DNA from 2 places in the Rahnella sp. BIGb0236 genome. Region 2 is predicted to be linked to the other one. Evidence: predicted binding sites of a transcription regulator. Region 2 holds the regulator's gene; the other holds the start of a gene.
What was found. The regulator Fur, encoded in region 2, represses iron uptake genes when iron is present. The targets are predictions, from matches to a motif close to ATAATAATGAGAACNACTATCAA.

Region 1: the regulator Fur is predicted to act here: its motif matches at 3,615-3,637, upstream of fepB (Fe2+-enterobactin ABC transporter substrate-binding protein).

What each region holds. Positions count from the first base shown of each region.
Region 1 covers NZ_SOAO01000006.1:138,788-144,974, reverse strand. The annotation lists gene EDF78_RS14215 (ATP-binding cassette domain-containing protein) at 1-595, opposite strand, end outside; gene fepG (iron-enterobactin ABC transporter permease) at 592-1,620, opposite strand; gene fepD (Fe(3+)-siderophore ABC transporter permease) at 1,623-2,624, opposite strand; gene fepB (Fe2+-enterobactin ABC transporter substrate-binding protein) at 2,624-3,535, opposite strand; gene EDF78_RS14195 (TonB-dependent siderophore receptor) at 3,715-5,820, opposite strand; gene EDF78_RS14190 (alpha/beta hydrolase-fold protein) at 6,059-6,187, shown strand, end outside.
Region 2 covers NZ_SOAO01000002.1:367,201-373,387, forward strand. The annotation lists gene ybfF (esterase) at 1-197, shown strand, start outside; gene ybfE (LexA regulated protein) at 460-741, shown strand; gene EDF78_RS05215 (methyl-accepting chemotaxis protein) at 817-2,481, opposite strand; gene fldA (flavodoxin FldA) at 2,903-3,430, shown strand; gene fur (ferric iron uptake transcriptional regulator) at 3,744-4,199, shown strand; gene chiQ (ChiQ/YbfN family lipoprotein) at 4,330-4,665, opposite strand; gene EDF78_RS05235 (OprD family outer membrane porin) at 4,679-6,100, opposite strand.

The sequences.
Region 1 (6,187 bases), on a different contig from region 2:
CCAGCGTGCGGCCATTTTCCTGATTCAGACGACACATCAGTTCCATCAAATCAATCTGATGAGCAATATCCAGCCAGGTCGTCGGCTCATCCAGCAGCAGCAGCGGCGTTTGTTGTGCCAGCACCATGGCGATCCATACCCGCTGGCGCTGGCCGCCGGAAAGCGAGTTAACGGTGCTTTCCGCCAGTTCGGCGACGCCGGTGGCGCGCATGGCCTCGCTGACCGCCAGCGTATCCTGTGCCGTCCAGCGGCGGAACAGGCTCTGATGCGGGTAACGCCCGCGAGCCACCAGATCCGCCACGCTGATATCGCCCGGTGCCGTTGAGCTTTGCGGCAGCAGGCCGAGGCGTTTCGCCACGTCCCGGGTGCCGTAATCGCCAATCAGCTTACCGTCGAGAAATACCGCGCCGGATTGCGGCTGCATCAGGCGGCTGAGCGTGCGTAATAGCGTGGATTTGCCGCAGGCATTCGGCCCGATAATCACCGTCAGCTTGCCCTGCGGAATGGACACAGAGAGGTCGCGGGCGACGATTTTTTTATCGTAGCCCAGCGTCAGATCTTCCGCGTACAACGGTGAAGCGTGTTCAGTATTCATGAGCGTCGTGACTCCCGGATGAGCAACCCAATCAGATAAATGCCGCCGAGACTGACGGTCAGCACGCCCACAGGTAACTGATAGGGCAGGAACAGCCGTTGTGCGGTGACATCGGCGGCCAGCAACAGCAGGGCGCCGGTCAGTGCGGCGAAGAACAACGCATGTTGCTGGCTGGCGCACAGGCGGCGTGAAATCTGCGGTGAGACCAGCGCTATAAAGGAGATCGGCCCGGCCAGCGCGGTGGCAGCGGCGGTCAGCGCCACGCCCGCCAGCATCAGCAGCAGGCGGGAACGCTCAACCGGAACGCCCAGCGCACAGGCGGCATCATCGCCCATTTCCAGCAGCCGCATCGGCGCGGATAAGCAACGCGCCAGAATGCAGGCGGCGACGATCATCCCCGCCACCGGCAGGCTTTTCTCCCATGTGATGCCGTTAAGCGAACCGGCATTCCACAAGCCAGCCGTCAGTGCCGACTCCAGCGAGGCGTGAATAATCAGCCAGGTATTGGCTGCAATCAGCAACGCGCGTACGCCGATACCGACAATAATCAGGCGGAAGGTTTCGACGCCCTGACGCCATGCCAGCGCGTAAACCACCAGCGCGGTCAGTACGCCACCCGCCATCGCGCCGGACACGGTTTCGCCTGCGCCGCCGTTAAACAACACGATGACCAGCAGAACACCGGTATACGCGCCGGTGTTAAAACCGATAACGTCCGGGCTGCCCAGCGGATTGCGCAGCAGCGACTGGAAAATCGCGCCGCTGACACCGAGCGCGGCACCGAGCACCATCGCCATCACCACGCGTGGCAGACGCCATTGGGTGACAATAATGCTCAGGTTTTTCGGCCCGTCGCCGAGCAGGGCAGAGATTACCTGCGACGGAGTCAGCGCGAGTGTGCCGCTCCCCAGCGCGTAAATCGCCAGTAAAATCAGGCACAACACCAGCCCGCAGGCGGTCAGAAACGAGCGCGACAACAGCACAGGTTTTTTCAGCGGGCGAGGTGTTGTCAGGGTCTGACTCATGATTAACCTCTGCGTAATCCGCCGGGGCGGCGTACCAGGAAAATAAGCACCGGCGCGCCGATAAAGGCCACCACCACGGAAACCCGTAATTCGCCGGTCACCAGAAAACGTCCGGCGATATCCGCCGCCAGCAGCAATGTCGGCGTTAACACCAGCGTCCACAGCAGCATCCAGCGTGGATCCGCGCGACAGATCCAGCGCGCTATGTGCGGCACCATCAGGCCGACAAAGGCGATCGGCCCCACGGCGGCCGTCGCACTGCCGCACAATAGGGTAATCGCCAGTAATCCCAGCAACTGCGTGGTGGCGATTTTGGTACCCAGCGCCGTCGCCAGTTCGCTGCCCATCGACAGATTATTCAGCGCGCGGGTCATCAGTAAGCTCAGAACAACAGCAAAAATCACCGGCGGCGTGACGGTGTTGATCACCGCGATGTTACGGATATCCAGCGAGCCGGCCTGCCAGAATCGCAACTGGTCGTAGACGGTCGGGTTGAGCAGGGAAATCCCTGAAGACATGCCTTCCAGCACCGCGCCGAGCGCGACGCCCGCGAGGGTCAGGCGTACCGGATCCAGTTTTCCGCGCCCCAGCGCCCCGATCATGGCGACCAGTAATGTCGCCAGCAGGGCACCGGCAAAAGCGAACCACAGATAATGGCTGACATCCGTTGCGCCAAAGAAGGCTATCCCGATAACCACCGCGAAGGCGGCACCGGCGTTGACGCCGAGAATGCCGGGATCGGCCAGCGGATTGCGGGTGAGGATCTGCATCAGCGCGCCCGATAGTCCGAGCGCCATGCCGGCCAGTAAACCGGCCAGCGTGCGCGGTACACGGGCATCCGTGACGATCATGCAATCCGCGCCCGTACACTGACCGTGCAGCGCGGAGATGACGGTGCTGAGCGGCAGTGACTTTTCCCCCAGCACCAGACTCAGCGCGATCATCAGGCAGAGCAGCAACAGCGCAAAACACAGCGTCGTAAGATTTTTTATTGAGCGGGGCATCAGTGCGTAACGAACAATTTTTCAAGCTGATTCAGCATATTGCTGGCGCTGTAATAATCGAGCCTGAAGGTGTCTTCGCCCATCGCATACACCCGCCCGGCCTGCACGGCGGGTAACGTCGCCAGAAAGGGATTGGTCAGCAGACGCTGTGCATCGGCCTGATTCGCGGAGAATAACAGCAGCGTCTGACCGTTCATCGCCTCCGGCATTTTTTCACCGGCAAGCTGGATGATGTCATGGCGTTTACCCTGACTGTAGCTGGCGGCAAGATTCAGCGGAACCGGCGCAAGGGTAAACCCCAGTTGCTGGAGGAGCTGACCTTGTGGCGAAACCGGCGTCCAGAGATTGGCACTTTTACCATCAGATCCGTATACCAGCGCGGAGACCGGCTGCGGCGGCAGCGTTATGGCCTTTTTCACCTGCGCTTCACGTTGTGAAAACTGTGCAATGACGCTGGCGGCATCGGCTTCTTTACCTGTCGCCTGACCTAATTCGGTGGCGAGTTCCTGCCAGCTTTTATCGTCGTAATTGACCACCATGACCGGCGCAATGGCCGACAGCTGATCATAGAGTTTCAGGGCTGAATCGCCGCCGGTGGCCGCGATAATAATGAGATCAGGTGCCTCACCGGCAATGGCTTCGGCATTGGGTTCACCGATATAGAGCCGCTGCACGCCGCGCTGTTTCGCAATATCACCCCACTGGCGGAAAAAGCCCTGCGCGTCGGAAACATGATTATTTGGTGCGGTGGCTCCGCTGGCGATGACCGGCGCATGAATCGCCAGCAATGTCCCGGTGACGGTCACGCTGGTTGAGACAATACGCTGAGGCGGTTGTTGTAACGTGATGCTGCCCTTCGGGGTCATGATCGTACGCGGCCAGCCTTCTGCGAAAACCTGCGTGGTGAACATCAGTGATAAAAGCAGTGCCACTGTCCCTGAAAAACGACGAAAACCGGCCCTTGTCATTGGATCCATTCCTGAACTTTTAATGTTAATGGTTATCATTATTATATCTGGCGGGGGTAAGGTCAATCGCAGAGGGACGGCAAAATGTTGCCCGGACACTGGCCGGGCAACGTTTTGCGGGATCAGAAACTGTAATTGAAGGTGGCGGACGCAGTGCGGCCGATGCCATAGAAGCAGGCAGAGGTCGATGCACAGGACGCGACGTATTTTTTATCAAACACGTTGTTCACGTTAACCTGCACGGACGCGCCGTTCAGGCTGTGACTTACCTGACCTAAATCGTAGCTGACCATCGCATCGTATAAATCGACGGAAGGCACTTTGTAAGTGTTTTGCGCATCGCCCCAGCTGGTGCCGATATAACGGGCGCCGACGCCGATGGTCAGGCTTTGTAACACGCCGTGATTAAAGGTGTAGCTTCCCCACAGTGATGCCATATGTTCAGGAATACGTGCCGGTGTTTTCCCTTTGGTGTTCGCCACGGTGGTTTCTTTGGTTTCCGCATCGGTATAGGTATAAGACGCGATCAGATTGATGGATTCGGTCAGCGCGGAATGCAACTCAGTTTCAATACCGCGTGACTGAATATCACCGGCCGATTCGTACCAGCCTTCCGCGCTGTTATAGGTCGCGACGTTATCCTGACGCAACTGATAAGCCGCAACGGTCAGCAGCGTCTGCGAACCCACCGGCTGATATTTCACGCCGATTTCGGTTTGTTTGCCGTTGGTCGGCGCAAATGGGGCAACGCCCGGCGCACGGTTGGTTTGCAGGTTCGGTTCGAACGACGTGCTGTAACTGATATACGGCGAAATTCCGCTGTCGAAGGCATACAACAGCGCCGCACGACCGGTAAATTTGCTGTCATTCTGTTGCGTCTGCTCGCTGGCCTGGAAGTCATCGGTGCGCACTTCTGTCCAGTCATAACGCCCTGCCAGCAACAGATTCCACTGATTCCATTCCATCTGATCCTGCACATACAGGCCCAGCTGATCGAGCGTTTGCTGCTCATCGGTAGAATGGGTCATGGTGGATTCATCCACCGTCACGCCGCGAACCGGGTTGCGCCAGTCGATATCGTAACCGTCGGATGAGCCGCGCCACAGGTTCTGGCGATCCTTACTGGTTTTATAATCCATGCCTCCGAGGATTGTGTGCGCGACCTGCGCAGTATCAAACTGCGCCTGCAACTGGTTGTCGATCACGAACTCATTGGTGTCGCGGGTTTCACGCTGCGGGCGGCGTCCGAGGACGTAATCGCTTTTAGACGTGGTATACACCAGATATTTGTATTTCTGCTCGATCTCGCTGTAACGGGCATTCTGGCGGAAGGTGAACATTTCATTGAAGATATGCTCAAATTCGTAGCCGATGCTTTTCTGCTCACGCCATGACTGATTGTAATTGCGGTCACTGACATTGAAATCCCACGGGATCTGGCCTGCATCGGTATCTGTCACGGTGCCTGTTGCTGGCAGGAAGTTACGGTAACCGGCGTCCGGGTCTTTCTGGAAACTGGTGAGTAACGTGAACCGTGTGTTGTCGTTTGGCAGCCAGGTAATGGCTGGCGCGATGGCATAACGCGTTTCTTTATTATCCTGCACCTGACTGTTCTGATAGCGTCCGATGCCATTCAGACGATACAGCACGCGCCCGTCATCGGTCAGCACGCCACCTAAATCGAACGCACCTTCAGCCAGTTTATGGTTGCCCGCTTTGATCTGGATTTTATGGATGTCTTCCGCCACCGGACGTTTGCTGGTCATGGCGATCAGACCGCCGGGGTTAACCTGACCATAAAGGACAGAAGCCGGACCACGGATGATTTCAACGCGCTCCAGAAGCCACGGATCCAGACTGCCGGTTTGCGACGATGCGGTGGCGCCATAGCTCAGGCCATCAAGAAACTTCGGTACGTAGCTAAAACCGCGAACAAAAACCTCATCATTACGGTTCGAACTGCCGCGATATTCGGTAAAAACACCGGAAGAATAGCGTAACGCCTGCGATACGGAGGAGGCATCCTGCGCATCCATTTGATCGCGGGTGACCACGGAGACCGATTGCGGCGTCTTCAGGATTTCAGTCGGCGTTTTGGTCGCTGAAAGTGATTTCGTTGCCACCATACCTTTCACCGGCAGGGTAGGGTCTTCACTCACCTGCGTGTTACCACTGACGACCAGAGTTTCCTCGGTACTTGTCGCAGCATACGTTGCCCCCAGCGGCATCAACACAGCAGACCCCAGAAGAGTCAGCCCCTTCAACGTGATTTTTTTCATACTGGCCATAAAAGTTATCATCCTGTTACAGATTTGAGTTTTTAACTATTGAAATGGAACGTTTTTTATTTTTCGAAACATTAGCATACATTTTTATGCAATTGCTAATCATTCGTATTTACATTAGCATTTGTGGGGTTTGAGCAATATTTCTGAGGCGGGAATGGGCGTAAAGGAGTGGGGGACAATGGCAACTTTACTGATCGGAATGTCATCTCAGGCGGGTGCTTTTTCCGCTGAAGACCTGCATGGGGTATTTGATGGGCAGGGCAATGCCTTCCTGACATTGCACATCGTGGCGGGGCATTATTTCACC
Region 2 (6,187 bases):
TGCCACCGTGGGATCATCCGGCGCTGTTTATCCGTGGCGGTTTATCGCCGTATGTGCAGGATGAATATCGCGATGCGATTGCCCGCCAGTTCCCGCAGGCCAAAGCGCATGTGGTGGCGGGAGCGGGTCATTGGGTGCACGCCGAAAAACCCGATGCGGTGCTGCGCGCTGTGCATCGTTTCATCGATGCAGCCTGAGGTTTAACATCCTGGGGATAAATTGTGCAAAAAGTCTGCACAACTTAGGAAGTTATCATGAAATCAGGGCAATCAGGCGTTGTGAACCCCAGGCGCGCCAGTGTATGATTGCGCGCTATAATTTTGCCACCCCGTTTTACTCACTGTGAGTCGCGGGGGGTAAATTGGGTCAGGGTTTCTTAGCCCGAAATGTGTGAAACGCTCGTCAGGAACCGGCTTGCCGTTTTCCGATGTAAAAACTTCCCTGGTTGTACCGCTACCTATGGCAAAAGAACAACTGGATCGCACGACGATTGATCTGTTCGCAGATGACCGCCGTCCTGGGCGTCCAAAAACAAATCCGCTATCCCGTGATGAACAGCTCAGGATCAATAAGCGCAACCAGTTACGCCGCGATAAAGCGAGCGGCCTGCGTCGCGTGGAGCTGAAAATGAACGCCGATGCTGTTGATATGCTCAATAAGCTGGCAGAAGAACGCAATATCAGTCGTAGCGAATTGATTGAAGAGATGCTGCTGTCGCATCTTAACGGTCATGAAGGCTGATTGAAAACGGGTAACCCTCTCAGGCTACCCGTTTGTTTTTTCTTAACTATTCCACGCTAACGCTTTTCTTTCCCCTCAGAACGTTTCCCAGTTTTCAGCACTTTTCGCCGAAAGCATGCCGGTATCCGGACGCAATAATGGCGCAGAAATTGACTTCGCCGGACGCGATCCGACGCTGGTCACGCTGTCTTTCAGCTTGAACGTGGCGACAGCGTTGTTCAGCAATGACGCCTGTTCTTCCAGTGAAACCGCAGCCTGCGATGCCTGTTCCACCAGCGCGGCGTTCTGCTGCGTCACGCTGTCCATTTCAGTGACGGCCACCGCCACCTGGCTGATGCCTTTGCTTTGTTCATCAGACGCAGACGCGATTTCCGCCATGATATCGGTGACGTGCGTAATGGAACGCACCACTTCATTCATGGTCTGACCGGCGTTTTCAACCAGCCGCGAACCGCTGTCGACGCGGGAAACCGATTCGCTGATCAGCTGCTCGATTTCCTTCGCCGCCTGCGCACTGCGCTGTGCCAGATTGCGCACTTCGCTGGCGACCACCGCAAAACCCCGTCCCTGCTCGCCCGCACGCGCGGCTTCGACCGCGGCGTTCAGCGCCAGAATGTTGGTCTGGAAAGCGATGCTGTTAATGACCGACGTGATTTCGGCAATTTTCTTCGAGCTGCCGGAGATGTCTTTCATGGTGCTGACCACATCCGCGACGATATTCCCGCCGCGCTGCGCGGTACCGGAGGCTTCAATCACCAGCTGGCTGGCGTGATGCGCGTTATCGGCATTGTGTTTCACGGTAGCGGTCAGTTCTTCCATGCTGGCGGCGGTTTCTTCCAGCGCCGAGGCCTGTTCTTCTGTACGGGAAGACAGATCGTTGTTACCGGCTGAAATCTCTGACGCGCCCTGATAAATGTGGTTGGTACAGTTACGGATGGTTTGGACGGTATTCACCAGACTCAGCTGCATTAAGTTCAGCAACGGGATCAGCTTACCGGCACAGTTTTTACCGAACTCTTCCAGATAATGCGTCAGGTCGCCGCTGGCGATCACCGCGAAATGGTCGCGGATTTGATCCAGTGGTCTCACCAGCGCCATCACCAGATAACGGTCGGTCAGGAGTAAAATCACCAGCCCGATACCAAACGCCGTCAGCAAAATCACTTTGCCGATGGAGGTCAGATGGGTCGATTGACGTTGCGCCGCATCGAAATCAACGGCGATCTGGCCGCTGACGTTTTCCATGGACGCGCCAAAGCTGCGGCTCAGCGCAGGGACGGTTGAATTGGCGAGCTGGTTATAAGTCCCGATATCCTTGCTGCTCGCGGCGGCAAATAACGGCGTGACGCCCTGGGTGATCAGGTTGTCCCAGTTAGTGCTCAGTTCCTGAACGGCGGCTTCTTCCAGACCTGGATGCGGCGCTGTTTTAAAACTGGCCAGCGCCTGCGTCAGTCCGTCGAGGGATTGTTTCGCGGTATCAAAAATTTCCGGCCCTTTTGATGGGTCGGCCTGAAGCTGTGCGACGGCGCGGCTCAGGCGCGTCACGGTACGAAAATACTGATCATTACCTTTGTTGATCAGCGCCATATTGTTGACCAGCTCGGTACTGTTTTTGGTATTTTGCGTCAGCGTGTCAAGTGAGGAGACGGTGTAAAGGGAAACACCGGCCCACATGACGCAGAAGATGCCAAGAATCGTTAATAATGCGGCCCTGATGGTGATATTTTTTAAAAACTGCACGATATGCCTCTCTCGAAACAGGACTGTTTCTGGTCTGAGGATTGACGGGGATGCGGAGAATCAAGACAGGTAACCAGCAGGCAAGTGCCCCAGGACATGTTTGAACACCTCTCCGGGCATCGATTTCTTTATTATGTTGAGATTGCTCTCGCATCATCTATCGGCGGGATGTGCTCGAAATTTAGTATTGTGTCGACTTATTTCTCAACTTTGCTTTTAACCTCAATAAGTTTGAGGTTTATTGGCGGTTTTGGAAAACACACAAAGGCGATAACACTTTAAAATATTGCCCGATAAACTTATTTCCCAGTCAAGAAGGCGGCCGGAAGCATATTCTCCGCCTCGCGAGTTTGCTATCATCTGCATTATTATTGCCTGCGATGCAGGGCACTTCATTTAGAACAAGAGGTTAGGTAATCTTATGGCCGTTGTAGGTATCTTCTTTGGATCCGATACAGGTAACACCGAAAACATCGCAAAAATGATCCAGAAGCAATTGGGTAAAGATGTTGCAGAGGTGCATGACATTGCGAAGAGCAGCAAAGAGGATCTGGAAAAATTCGATATTTTGCTGATCGGCATTCCAACCTGGTATTACGGTGAAGCGCAGTGTGACTGGGACGACTTTTTCCCAACGCTGGAAGAGATAGATTTCGAAGGTAAGTTGGTCGCGCTGTTTGGTTGTGGCGATCAGGAAGACTATGCCGAATATTTCTGCGATGCACTGGGTACCGTGCGCGACATCATTGAGCCACGCGGCGCGGTGATTGTCGGTCACTGGCCAACCGAAGGTTACCACTTCGAAGCATCCAAAGGCCTGGCAGACGATAAGCACTTCATTGGGCTGGCAATTGACGAAGACCGTCAGCCAGAACTGACCAACGAACGTGTTGATGCCTGGGTAAAACAGATCACAGAAGAACTCAGCCTTTCTGAAATTATTGGCTAAAAACCCTGTTGGCCCTGAGGATTTATTCTACAATTGAAGGGCCAAACTATTACTGAAATTAACAATTTAACTGCTACAAAATTGTAACTTTCAGTCGTATCAAGGTACACTGAGTTCATCTGTTTTTTCTATCGATCAAGTCGTTGCATTCCAAATGTGACCGGCACTTTGTGATCTTTATTAACAGGCTGTCGTTGACGAGAATTGGCACATTTGCGTTAAACGAAGAGACTATACGAATAATTTTGTGCCGCCGATGCCACAGGCTGCATGCCTCAACTTGATTAGCACATAGTAACAGGACTGAATCCGCATGACTGACAACAACACCGCACTGAAGAAAGCCGGCTTAAAAGTCACGCTTCCGCGCCTCAAAATCCTGGAAGTGCTGCAAGCGCCGGAAGGTCATCACGTTAGTGCGGAAGATCTTTACAAGCAACTGATTGATATGGGTGAAGAAATTGGCCTGGCGACGGTTTACCGCGTTCTGAACCAGTTTGACGACGCCGGTATTGTCACCCGTCATAACTTCGAAGGCGGCAAGTCCGTATTCGAACTGACCCAGCAACATCACCATGACCACCTGATCTGTCTGGATTGTGGCCGTGTGATTGAATTCCGTGACGAATATATTGAAGGTCGTCAGCGTGAGATTGCTAAGAAACATGGCATCAAACTGACCAACCACAGTCTGTATTTGTACGGCCACTGTGAAGCAGGCGACTGCCGTGAAGATGACTCTTTGCATAACGATAAACCTGCGCTGTAATCTGCACGGGCTTTGACTAAATTAACCGCTGAAAAGCGGTTTTTTTATGTCTGCAATCTGGCAGAGGGCAGAGGCAAAAAACCCCGGCAAGCCGGGGTTTTGATTTCTGCATCCGTGTTCTGGTGTTGAGTTACTTTTCCGGTGCGTTATTCGCTCTGATTTCCTGCCAGATTTTCCCGCAATCGGCGGCAAAGGCCTGACCGTTTCCGGTTTTACGGGCGGTAAGGCAGCGCTGATAATCCACCACGCGCACTGTCTCCTGTTCTGCAAATTGCTGGTGTGCTTTTTCCTGTTTCAGCTTGTTGAGCATCACCTGACAGGATGCCAGTTTGTCCGCATCGCCTTCCGCCGTATTAATACAGGTCCGGTAATCTTCCCGCGTTTTGGAGATTTCTGCCTGATCAGCGGTAGGTGCACAACCGGCCAGAAGCACGGACGACATCACAATCATCAGTAATTTATTCATCGACATAACGACCTCAGAAAATAGTGAATGGAGCGATGACAATGAATTTCACGTCTTTTTCATCCTGGAATATGTTGCCGTACCCGCCACTCCAGCTCGGAAGATCAGAGTGGTTGTCGTATTGGGTGTAATGCAGTTTGAACAGCGTCCCTTTGGCGCGCCCTTCCTGAATGGTATACAGCGCATCCAGACTCCAGGCGCTTTCTTTCAGGCGCTGGCTCTGATCGTAGGCCGCATTGGTGCTCGGTTTGGCATCCCACGCATAGACGTACGAACCACCGACCGCGAAGCCCGGCAGATCCCATTTCGCCAGATCATAAAGCACGCCGGCATACACGGCTTTCTCACCGTTGGCGTTGAAGTCAGAACGGTTATCCCACCACACGTCAAGACGACCGTTTGAAGAGGAATAGGTCGGGGTCATACGTTGCAGGAAGTAACCCTGATTCCCTTCGGCCTTCACCATCGTCCCTTCCAGACGCCAGTTAAACTGACCGGTGGTATAGCCGAAAGTCAGCGCCTGCAGCCATGCCAGTCCGTCATACAGACTGTTCGGATCATTCTTGTCACTGATGCGATCTTCTGCACCATAGAACTGATAGCTGGTGGTCAGCGGATTGCCCATCAGATCAATTTTGTAAGAGGCCTTGGCAAAGTACTGGTCAACATAACTTTCAGCCTGACCAAATGCGCCTTCCAGCACGAAATCATTTTTAAAATCGTATTTCGCCCCGACCGAGTGAAGATAAGAAACGCCGGTCTTTTTGTCATTCTGGCGGAAATCATCCATTTCCAGATGCCACGGGGATTTGTATTCGTCGGTCCACATGTAGGAGAAGCTCAACTCACCCGGATCACCGAAATCATGTTTATATCCGGCTTCCGCACCGCGATAGGTTCCCGGCATAAAGCTCCAGTGTGGCGCGATCAGCGTTTGTCCGGTGGGCTGAATGTAACCCGCATGTCCCCAGAATCCGCCGTATTTGAATTTACCGGCGGCCTTATACAGGCTGATGCCGCTTTTATCGCCGGAATAATCTTCGTCGTACGCGCGGTTGCTGTTGGAGAAGGCGATTTCGTTGGGGTGTCCGCTCTCGCTGCTTTCGGCCATTTCAATTGCCGTGAAAGCGGCGATATCAATACCAAACATGTCCCAGGCATAGCCGGAAGAAAAGTCGAGGTTCAGGTTAGCGGTAGAATGGGAAAGGTTGGTTGTATAGTCTTTGTAGCTGTCACTCGCCGGATCCATGTCCTTGCGGTCACGTTGACGCTGCCAGTAATACACGCCGCCGGTCAGCGTTGAATCATCAATAAAACCTGCCGCGTTGGCATCTTCAGCGAACATCATTCCGCCACCCAGTAAGGTGCCGGCCAGGGAATATATCGCAGGTTTCAGGTAAGCCGATCCCCTGCCCCTGTTACGGTGCTTGTGCATAGAGATTCCTCATGTTGACTAAAAAAACGAGCAAAACCCAAACGGGTATAAAAAGCGGCCGCCAGAGGCGTAACCGTATAAAACAGG